Regions from separate parts of the Luteipulveratus mongoliensis genome, predicted to be linked through region 2. Evidence: riboswitches for the same ligand, from Rfam matches in the RefSeq annotation. Region 2 holds a riboswitch; each other region holds the start of a gene.
The links. Region 2 has a riboswitch for S-adenosylmethionine ahead of metX (homoserine O-acetyltransferase MetX). Riboswitches for the same ligand answer to the same signal wherever they lie in the genome.
Positions count from the first base shown of each region.

Region 1: another riboswitch for S-adenosylmethionine. It lies ahead of VV02_RS27450 (putative leader peptide); the one in region 2 lies ahead of metX (homoserine O-acetyltransferase MetX).
Region 3: another riboswitch for S-adenosylmethionine. It lies ahead of VV02_RS21855 (MetQ/NlpA family ABC transporter substrate-binding protein); the one in region 2 lies ahead of metX (homoserine O-acetyltransferase MetX).

Region 1 is NZ_CP011112.1:2,641,059-2,645,059, forward strand. It holds gene VV02_RS12630 (cysteine dioxygenase) at 1-165, opposite strand, end outside; gene VV02_RS26025 (GNAT family N-acetyltransferase) at 193-1,161, opposite strand; gene VV02_RS12640 (ABC transporter substrate-binding protein) at 1,169-2,143, opposite strand; gene VV02_RS27450 (putative leader peptide) at 2,259-2,354, opposite strand; SAM riboswitch class IV at 2,384-2,497, opposite strand; gene VV02_RS12645 (MFS transporter) at 2,589-4,001, opposite strand, start outside.
Region 2 is NZ_CP011112.1:3,650,663-3,654,663, reverse strand. It holds gene VV02_RS17370 (DUF4192 domain-containing protein) at 1-662, shown strand, start outside; SAM riboswitch class IV at 702-813, shown strand; gene metX (homoserine O-acetyltransferase MetX) at 852-2,024, shown strand; gene VV02_RS17360 (universal stress protein) at 2,090-2,470, shown strand; gene VV02_RS17355 (RNA polymerase sigma factor) at 2,727-4,001, shown strand, end outside.
Region 3 is NZ_CP011112.1:4,601,466-4,605,466, reverse strand. It holds gene VV02_RS21865 (methionine ABC transporter permease) at 1-331, opposite strand, end outside; gene VV02_RS21860 (methionine ABC transporter ATP-binding protein) at 391-1,416, opposite strand; gene VV02_RS21855 (MetQ/NlpA family ABC transporter substrate-binding protein) at 1,413-2,369, opposite strand; SAM riboswitch class IV at 2,577-2,688, opposite strand; gene VV02_RS21850 (NAD-dependent epimerase/dehydratase family protein) at 2,917-3,978, shown strand; gene VV02_RS21845 (sensor histidine kinase) at 3,950-4,001, opposite strand, start outside.

The sequences.
Region 1 (4,001 bases), 1.0 Mb from region 2:
CTGGTGCCACTGGCGCTCGGTGGCGTTGAGGTCGACCAGGTCGAGCAGTGCCGGGTCCTCGGCAAACAGTCGAAGGGTCAGCAGAAGGTGGGAGCGGGTGACGTTGGCGTCGGTGCTGTCCGTGCCGTCGGTGCGTTCGGTACGACGAGTGGTGGCGGTGGTCATGACGTCTCCTGGGTGTGTGCAGGGTGCCTATGCGGCGCCGTGGGCGGATGAGGTCTGGCGCAGGGTCTTGGTGAACACGTGCCGGCCGATGGCCTCGGGTGCTGCGTCGAGGTCGAAGCCGGGGGAGTAGCCGGCGGCGAGATACAGGGCGCGCGCCTCCGGCTGGCGTGGCCCGGTGGACAGGAAGATCCGCGTGTATCCGAGATCGCTTGCCGCGAGCTCGAGCTCGTCGATCACCCGTCGGCCGAAGCCTTGCCGCCGTACCTCACTTGTCGTCCAAACCCGTTTGATCTCAGCGGTACTCGCGTCCAGACGTCGGATCGCGCCACCGGCGAGAGTGCGTCCGCTCCTGACCAGCACGACGAAGGTGCCGTGCGGCTGGACGAAGTCGGTCGGCGGGACCTCGGTGAGGGTGGTGTTGGCGGTGTCCCGGGCGTACCTCGTGGCGTACTCGACTCGCAGGTCGGCGAGCAGCTCGGCGAGCTCGGGAGCGTCGTACGACACGCGGCGCGCCACGATCGGCGCGGGATCCTGAGCCTTGGTCCCACCGGTGGACCGCTGCTCGCCGGTCACGTGGGCGAGAAGGCGTTCGACGTCGTTGCGCAGCGACGTGGCCGCGGCGCTCGCCAGCACGAATCCGCCGTCGTTGAAAGGCAAGATCTGTTGGGCGGCAACAGGATTCGCGGTCAAGATGACCGACCGTCGCTCGGATGATGCTTGGAGTCGCCTGGCTGTCTCAGCGATGTCCTTGTCGTGTCCTCCGACGATGAGCACGGCACGAGCGTGGCTGCTCCGGAGCGCGTCGACCGCGTTGACCATCAACGAACGGGCGAGTGCGGCGACGATGAGACCGTCCGAGATGTCGACGTCCGAGACGTCGGCGTGCGCGGCGCGGACGCGGTGTCCCAGTGCCTGGAGCCGCCGTGTGATGTAGGTGAGCTGGGCCGTCGACGGGTGGGTCGCCGCGGCCGGTCCCAGGGTGGTGAAGGTGCTCATGCCGAGATCACCCCTGAGCCTTCGGCAGGCCAGGTGGGTTGATCTGTGAGGTCTTGACGGCCTCGCTGTTCAGCTGCCAGCGCTGCAGGACCTTGCCGTAGCTCCCGTCGGCGATGGCCGAGTTGAGAGCAGCTGCAAGTGGTTTCGCCAAGCCTGACCCCTTCTTGCTGAGTGCTGCGATGAGTCCCTGCACGTGGTTGCCGCCACCCGAGAACGTGCCGACGACCTCGGTCTTTCCTGACGTCGCGACGTGATAGCGCGCCGACGGACTCGGACCGAAGTAGGCATCGATGCGACGCGAGCTCAGTGCGAGGTAGTAGTCCGAGGAGTTCTGGTAGTACACGATCTTGGCCGGCTTGAGGCCGGCCTTGATGTTCGCGCTGTTCCAGTCGACGAGGATCTTCTCCTGGTTGGTGCCGCTCGCCACCGCGATCGTCTTGCCTGCAATGTCCTTGCCACTGCTGACTTTCCAGCCCTCGCCCTTGCGCGCCTCGAACGAGACGTCGTCCTTACGGTAGGTGGCGAAGTCGTACTTCTCCTTGCGCTCCTCGGTCACGGTGACGTTGGAGAGCACGGCGTCGTAGCGTCCGGAGTCGACCCCGAGGAACAGGTTCTCGAATCCGGTGTGCTCGAGGTCGAGGCGAAGGCCGAGCTTGCCCGCGACGAGGTAGGCGAGGTCGACCTCGACGCCGATCGGTGTCTTGTTGTCATCGGCGGTGAAGGCCAGGGGAGGGCTGCCGGACGCTCCGGCAGTGTCGGCGATGGTGATGGCGCCCTTGCGGCGGACAGGATCGGGCAGCAGGGCAGCGGCCGTGGCGTCCTTGGTCACCGCAACCCGCTTCTGCTGGGCGCTGACATTGATCGCAGGCTGCGCCCGGTCCTGCGGCGCGGCGCTCGACGGATCGCTGCACCCGGCCACGGCCGTGGTGGCCAGGAGGGCCGCAGCCGCCGGGAAGGCAGAGGCATACTTCGAAGAGGGCATGGTGAATGTCCTTGAGTGTCAGCGGAGTTCGCGCGTTGAATGCGTGACGGGTGAGCCCGTCAGTCAGCAGAGATGACCTGGGCGCGTGGCTCGAGGCGACGCGTACGGTGAGCGGTCAGTGACAACACTGCGCGGAGGACACGCGCAGCAGGTCGACGTGACGCCGACGGTGCAGGCGTCGCCGCGGCATGCGGCCTCGTCCTTCCGTCATCGCGATCTCCCCTGGTCATTGGACCCGAGGGTCCGCGCTTGCGAGGTGCCGGGCGGCACTCACCTGGTCGTCACCCGGAGCACCCCACCGCGGAGGAGGGTTGCTGTCCAGCAAGCCGGGGCTGTGCGCTGGAGCTCAAGACCTTGCGCGTGACGCTACGACCCACGCGGGTGCCCGGCAACCCCATGCGGACCACGTCTCATAACGTAAGATAGTTTATAGAGTTATCAGACGTTATGGATGGCTTGCCGCACGCGCGCGGCCGGGGTCGTCGCGGTCCTCCAGTCCGGCCGCGGCCAACAACGCTTCCTCGCGCTCGTACGCCGTCAGCTCGCGATCCGTCTCTAGGGCGTCGGTGGGCGAGCCGGGCAGCAGCCAGGCGCACACCGCTGTGAGGACGCCGACGCCCGCTCCGACGAACGCGGTCATGCGGTAGGCGTGCAGCGTAGGAGTGCCATCACTCCCGAAGGCCTGCAGCAAGGTCACCGCCAGACCGCTGCCGATCGCAAACCCGACGAACCGAGACACCTGGTAGAAGCCCATCGCGCTGCCGGTCTCCTCCGGCGGCACGGCAGAGACGATCAGCCCGGGCATCGCGGCGAACGTGTAGCCGAGCCCAACACCCAGGATCGCCATGGTCACGAATGCCTGCCACAGGTGCGAGGCCGTCGAGCCGAAGAACACTGACGCCACGACGACACAGAGTGCTCCCGCCGGGATGATCGGTCGGAGGCCGAATCGGCGGGTGAGCGCTGGAAGCGTCCGGCTGACCGACGCGCTCAGCACGGACAGGGGTACGAGTGTGAGGCCGGCGACGAAGACCGACTCACCAAAACCGAAGGTCGACAGCTGGACGAGCTGAGTGATGGTCACCATCGACAGGTACATCGTGACCCCGAGCAGCAGACCGCTGACGTTGGCGGTCAGGACTGCTCGGTGCCGGACCAGCCGCAGGTCGACCAGAGGCTCGGACGTGCGCAGCTCGTGGGCCACCCACAGCGTGAGGAGAGCGATGCCGCTGACCAGGAGGACCAGCGTCCGTGCCGACCCCCAGCCCCATGCGGCCGCCTTGTCGAGAGACACCAGAAGCGCGACCAGGCCCGCGCCGATGATGGCCGCTCCGGTGTAGTCGATCCGTTGATGGGAGTCCCGCGACTCGGGGCTCGGGATCGCCCAAATCGCGGCTGCGAGAGCCAGCGCGCTGACGCCGGTGCCCGCCCAGTAGGCGGCGTGCACGCCGCCGTGGTCGGCGATGAGACCGGTGATCGGATAGCCGAGGCCCACTCCTGCTGCTCCCACGACGGAGAGCGTTGCGATGACCCGCCCAGCGTGGTCAGGCCTCAGGTGCTCGCGGGCGGCGGCCATGGTGAGCGGCATGAGGGCCAGGCCGAGACCTTGGAGTGCGCGGCCGGAGATGAGGAGAGGAAGGGATGTGGCCAGCGCGGCCAGGACGCCTCCGATGACCACGCTGCTCTGGCACACCACGATGACGGTCTTGCGGTGTCGTCCGTCGCCGAGCCGTCCGACCAGAGGTGAAGCGACGCCGGCAACGACCACCGTTGCGGTCAGAGCCCATTGGGCGTTGCCGACTGTGGTGTGCAGCTCGTCGGCGAGGCGTGGGATGAGTGGCGCGCCGAGGCTGGAGAC
Region 2 (4,001 bases):
CCGAGCAGGTGCTCCGCGAGGTCGAGCCGTACGCCGACCGAGATGAGCTGGCGGCGAGCGTCGCGTTGGCACACCCGCTGGTCGCGCAGGCGATGCTGACGATGGTCGACCAGCCGTTCGACGCCATGGACGAGCGCGATGAGGACGACGCGGTCGCCGTCGCCTGGTCCGCTGTCCTGGTCACCGATGACGACGCGCTGCCAGTCCACCTGCTGCCGGTCGACACCCTGCTCGACGCGGTCTGCTCGTTGCAGGACAAGGTGTTTCGTGACGAGCTGATGGGCTGGATGGCCCCTGACGCGCTGGGCTTTCGTTCGCACAGCCCTGCGATCCGATCGGCGTTGGACGATGCGCTCGGCCGTCCTGCGTGGCGCGCCGCGCACGGCGCTGCGCCGTTGCAGCGGGACGTCGAGATCGGGCGGGTGACCCACCGGCTGCAGGCGCTGGTCGCTTGCACCCCTGATGTCTGGGTCGACGGGACGGCCACCCTGCTGGCGTACTGGTGCTGGGCGCACGGCAGCGGTGCGTTGGCCGGGATGGCACTTGACCGGGCCCTGGACGCCAACCCGGCGTACTCGCTGGCCCACCTGATCGGTCACGCGCTCAGTCATGGCCTGCGGCCCGGGCAGGGCGATCCCAGCAGCCGAGAGATCGCGTCCTGAGAATTGAGGGCGTCGGTGGGGCGCTGCTACCGTCGTGGATGTCAAGAGTCTCAGCGCCAAGCCCCGGCTGGCTGAGCGGCAACCCTCCACCGCGGTGGGGTGCCCCGGGTGAGGACAAGGTCGAACCACAAAGGCTCGACAAGCGCGGGGCCCGACACGTTGCGAGGCCCCTGACCAGGGAGCGACGCCGTGACCGTGCTGGGCCATCGACGAGCAGCCGCATTGCCCGATGGTGTGCTGGTCTCGTTGCCGGAGGACGCCAACCCGGACGCGTTCGGCGTACGGCTGGGCGCGCAGACCCTCGAGAGCGGTGAGTCGCTGCCCGACGTGACGGTGGCCGTCCAGACGTGGGGTCGGCTCAATGCCGACGCCAGCAACGCCGTCCTCATCGAGCACGCGCTGACCGGCGACGCGCATGTCGTCGGGCCGTCCGGTCCAGGACAGCCGACCGCTGGTTGGTGGCCCGGGTTGATCGGACCCGGATGCGCCATCGACACCGCCCGCTACTTCGTCGTGGCGACCAACGTGCTCGGGGGGTGTCGCGGCACGACTGGACCAGGTTCGCTCGCGCCGGACGGCCGACCGTGGGGATCCCGCTTCCCCAACATCTCCGTACGCGACCAGGTCGCCGTGGAGGCACAGGTCGCCGACCTCCTCGGGATCACGAGCTGGCGCCTGGTCGTCGGAGGCTCGATGGGCGGGATGCGCGTGGCGGAATGGGTGGCGTCCTACCCCACGCGGGTGCGCAGCGCCGCAGTCGTCGCCAGCACCGGCGCAGCATCGGCCGACCAGATCGCATGGGGCCAGGCGCAGATCCTGGCGATCAGCCACGACCCCGACTACCGCGGCGGCGACTACTACGACCAGGGTGTCGTCCCGGCTCACGGGCTCGGGCTCGCTCGTCGGATCGCCCACACGACCTACCGCAGCGCGAGCGAGCTCGAGGACCGGTTCGGTCGAGACGGCCAGGACGGCGAGAACCCTTTGCGCGGAGGCCGATTCGGCGTCGAGAGCTATCTGGACCACCACGCGGCCAAGCTGGTCGGTCGGTTCGACGCCGGCACCTACGTCACCCTCACCCGGTCCATGTCGACGCACGACATCGGTCGCGGTCGGGGAGGGCTGGCTGCGGCCCTGCGGCCCTACACCGGCGACCTGCACGTGATCGCCGTCGACTCAGACCGCCTGTTCCCCGTCGAGCTGTCCGAGCAGCTGGTGCGGGCTCGCGGCTCGGGCTCGGTCCAGCTGATCCACTCCGACTACGGCCACGACGGGTTCCTGATCGAGATCGATCAGGTCGCCGCTGCAGTGGACCGCGCCCTGTCCTCGGGGACAGCCCGCGAGGCCCGCCACGTCCGGTAGCGTCTGGGCAGGACGGCCACCCGCGCCGATCCTGCTGGACTGCTGCCTGATGAGGGAGGCCATCCGTGACTGTCGTGGTGGGTTACGTCGCGACCAAGGAAGGCAAGGCCGCGCTCGAGCGCGCCGTGCAGGAGGCGACCGAGCGGTCGACCAAGCTGCTGGTCCTGGACTCCCGCGCCAGCAAGGCGGACGAGGAGCCTGTGTCGCGGCTCCTCGAGGAGGCCGGCAGGAGCGGCGTCGAGGTCGAGCTGCGCTCGCTGACCCACACCGACGACCCGGCGGAGGACATCATCGCGGCCGCGGACGAGGTCGGCGCAGAGCTGATCGTCATCGGCCTGCGACGGCGTACGCCGGTCGGCAAGCTGATCCTGGGATCCAACGCCCAGCGCATCCTCCTCGACGCGGCCTGCCCGGTGCTCGCGGTCAAGGCTCCGGCGTCCGCCTGAGCTGTTCTGGAGGGCGTCGTACGGCCTCTGATCTGCGGGAATGTGGCACGCCGTGGCGGTGTTGGTCCAAGAAGGTCGGCCGACCGTTTTATAATGGTCGTGGAGCGCTCGCCGGAGACCGCCCTTCGGCACTCGAAACACCCGCTCCAAACCCGCCACCTCGGTCGCCGTCGCACCTGTCGACGGCTCTTGTCGTGGTGCCCACGTTCGGGCGCCCCGACGCCGCACGTACCCGGAAGGTAGCCCGTTGACATCAGTGTCGAACACCCCTGCTGAGACCCCGCCGGCCCTCCCGGCCGAGTTCGCGCACCCTGCCCTGCAGGAGCTGATGCGGGTGGGTCAGACCCACGGGTCTGTCGACAGCCTCGCGCTCAAGCACGCACTGGAGACGGCCGAGATCGCGCCCAAGCGGATGAAGACCGTGCTGCGTGCGCTGGAGCAGCACGGCGTCAGCGTGACGCTCGACCCGGACACCGCGCAGCGTGCCGTCGCCGCGACCGCGACCCGGTCAGCTGCCAAGAAGACCACGCGACCGGCGACCAAGAAGGCCGCTGCCAAGAAGACCGCCGCGGCGGATGAGGCTGAGGACAAGCCCGCCACAAAGGCGCCGGCCAAGAAGACCGCCAAAGCCGCGACCACCAAGGCCGCCGCCAAGAAGGCCGCGGGCCAGACGACCGCCGCTGCGAAGAAGGCCGCTGCTGCGGCAGCCGCGACCGAGAGCGACGCGGTCGCCGACGGCGAGGAGTCGGAGGACAGCGAGACTCCGTCGAAGGAAGCCGCTGAGAAGGAAGAGTCGGAGACCGGCGGCTTCGTGATCCGCCAGGACGACGACGCCGATGCTCCCGCGCAGCAGGTCGTCACCGCAGGCGCCACCGCAGACCCGGTCAAGGACTACCTCAAGCAGATCGGCAAGGTCGCCCTGCTGAACGCCGAGCAGGAGGTCGAGCTCGCCAAGCGCATCGAAGCCGGTCTGTTCGCCGAGGAAAAGCTCAACTCGGGCGAGAAGATCGAGATGAAGGCCAAGCGCGAGCTGTGGTGGATCGCGCAGGACGGCAAGCGCGCCAAGAACCACCTGCTCGAGGCCAACCTCCGACTGGTTGTCAGCCTCGCGAAGCGCTACACCGGCCGCGGCATGCTCTTCCTGGACCTGATCCAGGAGGGCAACCTGGGCCTGATCCGTGCGGTCGAGAAGTTCGACTACACCAAGGGCTACAAGTTCTCGACCTATGCCACCTGGTGGATCCGTCAGGCGATCACCCGTGCCATGGCCGACCAGGCGCGGACGATCCGCATCCCGGTCCACATGGTCGAGGTCATCAACAAGCTGGCCCGTGTCCAGCGTCAGATGCTGCAGGACCTGGGCCGCGAGCCCACGCCGGAGGAGCTCGCCAAGGAGCTCGACATGACGCCTGAGAAGGTCGTCGAGGTCCAGAAGTACGGTCGCGAGCCGATCTCCCTGCACACTCCGCTGGGCGAGGACGGCGACTCCGAGTTCGGTGACCTGATCGAGGACTCCGAGGCCGTCGTACCT
Region 3 (4,001 bases), 950 kb from region 2:
ATGCGCCCATCGACTGGGCTGCCTCGATGACGCCGGGGTCGACGCTCACCAGGTTCTGCTCGACGATCCGGGACACCCCGAACGTTGCCGCGATGATCAGCGCAAAGGTCGCCGCCTTGATGCCGATCGTGGTGCCCATCGCGCGCAGCGTGAGCGGCCCGATCGCGGTGATGAAGATGATGAACGGGATCGGACGGACGAGGTTCACCAGCAGGTTGAGCCCGGTGTAGACCGGCACGTTCTCCAGGAGTCCACCGCGACGGGTGCCGTGCAGCAGCACGCCGAGCCCGAGGCCGAGCAAACCGCCGATCAGCAGGGTGAGTAGCACCATGGTGAGGGTCTGCTGGATGGAGTCGAAGTACAGCGGACGCAGCTGGTCCCAGTCGGTGTTCACGCCGCCACCTCCACGGTCGCCGCGCCGGACAGCGCCTCGACGGCGCGCTCCACAGCAGTCGAATCCCCTTGCAGTGCAATGGTGAACGTGCCGATCGACTCATCCTTGATAGTCGTGTAGCCGCCGTGCACGATCTCGAAGCTCACGTCGTGATCGCGGACCACGTCGGTCAGCAGGCCGCCGATCGTGTGCTGGTCCGGCACGGCGACGGTGACGAGCACGCCGTCGTACGTCTCACGCAGGCGGGCGAGCTCGCCGTCGCCTGGGCGGGTGCGCAGGGTGGCGTCGAGGAAGCGGCGCGTGGTCGCGGCCTTCGGTTGCGCCAGGATCTCTCGGACCGGTCCGCTCTCGACAAGACGGCCGTCGTCGAGGACAGCCACGTGGTCGGCGAGGGAGCGTACGACGTCCATCTCGTGCGTGATGACGACGATGGTGACGCCGAGCTCCTCGTTGACCCGGCGGAGCAGGCGCAGGACGTCCTGCGTGGTGTCCGGGTCGAGCGCGCTGGTGGCCTCGTCGGCCAGCAGGATCGGCGGGTTGGTCGCGAGCGCTCGGGCGATGCCGATGCGCTGCTTCTGGCCGCCGGACAGCTCCTCGGGGTAGGCCCACGCCTTGTCGGTCAGGCCGACGAAGGTCAGCAGCTCGGCCACTCGCTTCTGCTGCTGCTCCTTGGACCAGCCGGCGAGCTGGAGGGGATATGCGATGTTGGCGAAGACCGTGCGCGACCCGAACAGGTTGAACTGCTGGAAGACCATGCCGATGCGGGACCGCACCTGGCGAATCTCCTTGGCACTCAACGAGGTCAGATCCTTGCCCTCGACGAGCACCGCGCCAGAGGTGGGCTGCTCGAGACCGTTGATCAGGCGTACGAGCGTGCTCTTGCCGGCACCGGAGTAGCCGATGACGGCGTACACCTGGCCCTGCGCGACATCGAGGTCGATGTCGCGCAGGGCTGTGACGCTGGTGCTGCCCCGGGTGAAGGACTTGCCAACGCCGCGGAGCGAGATGAGTGCCTCGCTCACTTCTTTGCGTCCGCCTTCAGCCCGTCCAGGATCTTCACGAGGTCGGCCTGGGGCTTGTCGACGATGACGGCGGTGTTCTTGGAGTACGCCTTGACCTGCGCGAGGACCGACGGGTCGTGGTAGAGCTTGGCGATCTTGAGGTAGGTCGGGTTGTCCTTGTCCTCGGCGCGCGCGACGAAGGCGTTGATGTAGGGCAGCGCCTCCGGGCGTTTCGGGTCGTCGTTGAACAGCGTCTTGGACGGGTCGAGCTTGGCGTCCAGGGCGAAGTTGTTGTTGATGACCGAGGCGTCGACGGACGGCAGCGAGGCGACCGTCTGAGCGGCGTCGACCGGCGCGACCGTGACCTTGGACGCCGAGGCGTCGACGTCAGCCGGAGTGGACAGCGTGTTGCCGCCACCCTTGAGCTTCAGCAGTCCGGCTTGCTGCAGCACCAGCAGTGCTCGTGCCTGGTTGGTCGGGTCGTTCGGGATGGCGACCTTGCCGCCCTTGGGGATCTGGGTGAGGGCGGTGTGCTTCTTGGAGTACAGGCCGAGCGGCACCACGACGGTCGAGCCGATCGGGGTGAGGTCCTGGCTCGCGCTCACGTCGTAGGTCGCCAGGAACTGCAGGTGCTGGAACAGGTTCAGGTCGGTCTGCTTCTGCGCCAGGGCCGGGTTGGCCTGGGTGTAGTCGCCGAAGTTGACCACCTTGATGGTGATGTCCTGCTTGGCGGCGAGGTCCTGGAGCGGCTTCCAGTACGGCGCGCTCGCCTCGGTGGTGCCGATGCTGACGGTCGTGGTCTTCTTCTCGTCGTCGCCGGACGCTACGGCCTTCACGACGAAGCCGGCGGCCACAAGGACGACGACGCCGGCAGCGACGGCGCCGATCAGCTTGCCGCGGCCTCCGCCCGGGCGCTCGGGCAGCGCGATGATCGAGTCATCTTTGTTCTCAGGGGTATTGGTGTCATCAGACATGGTGATGCCTTTCTGAAGTCATTGAGGAGGAGTCCGCCGCGGTCACGGGGTCTCGATACGCCTCCGCTGGCGCTCCGGCTACTCGACCAGCGGTGGGTTGCGGTTAGCGACAGCTGGGACAGCAGCACCGACGAATCGGCCTGGGAGGAGTCACGTGAGTGTGGTGTGCGCGCTGCATGAGTCGTCCTTGAATCAGCCACTGCGGGAGTGGAGTGCTTGCGCGAGGGGTGGTCGCGCCCGGTCGTCACCTGGAGCACCCCGCCACATCCGTGAGGGTTGCCGCCCAGCAAGCCAGGGCTTGTCGCTGGAACTCTTGACCGCGTCCAAAGTAAGAACTTCGTCATCATCAAGTCAAATCAGTAAGCCAATTCAGTGTTATGGCACGCGTCACACCGTCAGGTCTCGATCCGGACTTGCGACGAGCTGGGCTGAGGCCGCGATCCATCCTGTGACGAACTGAGGAACTCTCGCTCGATCGGGCGAATTCATCTGTCCGCCAGTCGTTCTCGAACCATACGCTGACGATGGTCGAGCTCTGGAGGACAAGATGCGAGTCGTAGTGACCGGCGGTGCAGGATTCATCGGGCAGCACGTCGTGGCCGAGACGCTGCGGCGCGGGCACGACGTGCTGGTCCTGGACTCGCTGCGAGAGGACGTCCATGGTCAGCACGGGTGCCCGCCGAGCGGCGCCCGGCTGCACCTGGGAGACGTGCGGCAGACGTATGACCTCGACGCGGCCCTCCCTGGCGCCGATGTCGTCGTGCATCTCGCTGCCAAGGTCGGGCTCGGCGTGGACGTCTCGGACCTGCCCGACTACGCGTCGAACAACGACCTCGGCACCGCCGAGCTGCTCGCCGCGATGGCACGCCATCGCCTCAACCGGTTGGTGCTGGCGAGCTCGATGGTGGTCTACGGGGAAGGCCTCGGTCGGTGTGCGGAGCACGGGCCCGTCCGCGGACGGCCGAGATCCGAATATGACCTGGCTCAAGGCCAGTTCGAGCCTGAGTGCGTCCGCTGTGGCGCACAGCTGAGCCCATCGCTCGTCGATGAGGAAGCACCGTCCGACCCGCGCAACGCCTATGCCGCATCCAAGCTCGCGCAGGAGCACTACGCCACCAGCTGGGCCCGCGAGACCGGTGGCAGCGCGGCGCTGTTGAGGTATCACAACGTCTACGGTCCCGGCATGCCCCAAGGGACGCCGTACGCCGGTGTCGCCTCGATCTTCACCTCCGCCTTGCGCGACGGGAAGGCTCCGCGCGTCTTCGAGGACGGCGGGCAGCGTCGAGACTTCGTGCACGTGCGGGACATCGCCGCCGCGACCGTGACGGCGGCCGAGCGCCACACGGGTGGAGCGCGCGCGTTCAACGTGGGCACCGGCGTACCTCGCACGGTCGGAGAGATGGCGGCCAGCCTCGCTCACGCGCTCCATGGACCAACGCCCGTCGTCACCGGCGACTACCGACTCGGCGACGTCCGCCACATCACGGCCAACTCTGCGCGGATCCTGGACGAGCTGGGCTGGATGGCGCGCGAGGACTTCGACAAGGGGATGGCCGAGCTCGCGGGTCTCGGGCAGACGGTCAGCGCGCCAGCGGTAGCAGCACGCTGAAGGTGCAGCCCGGCCCGCTGTTG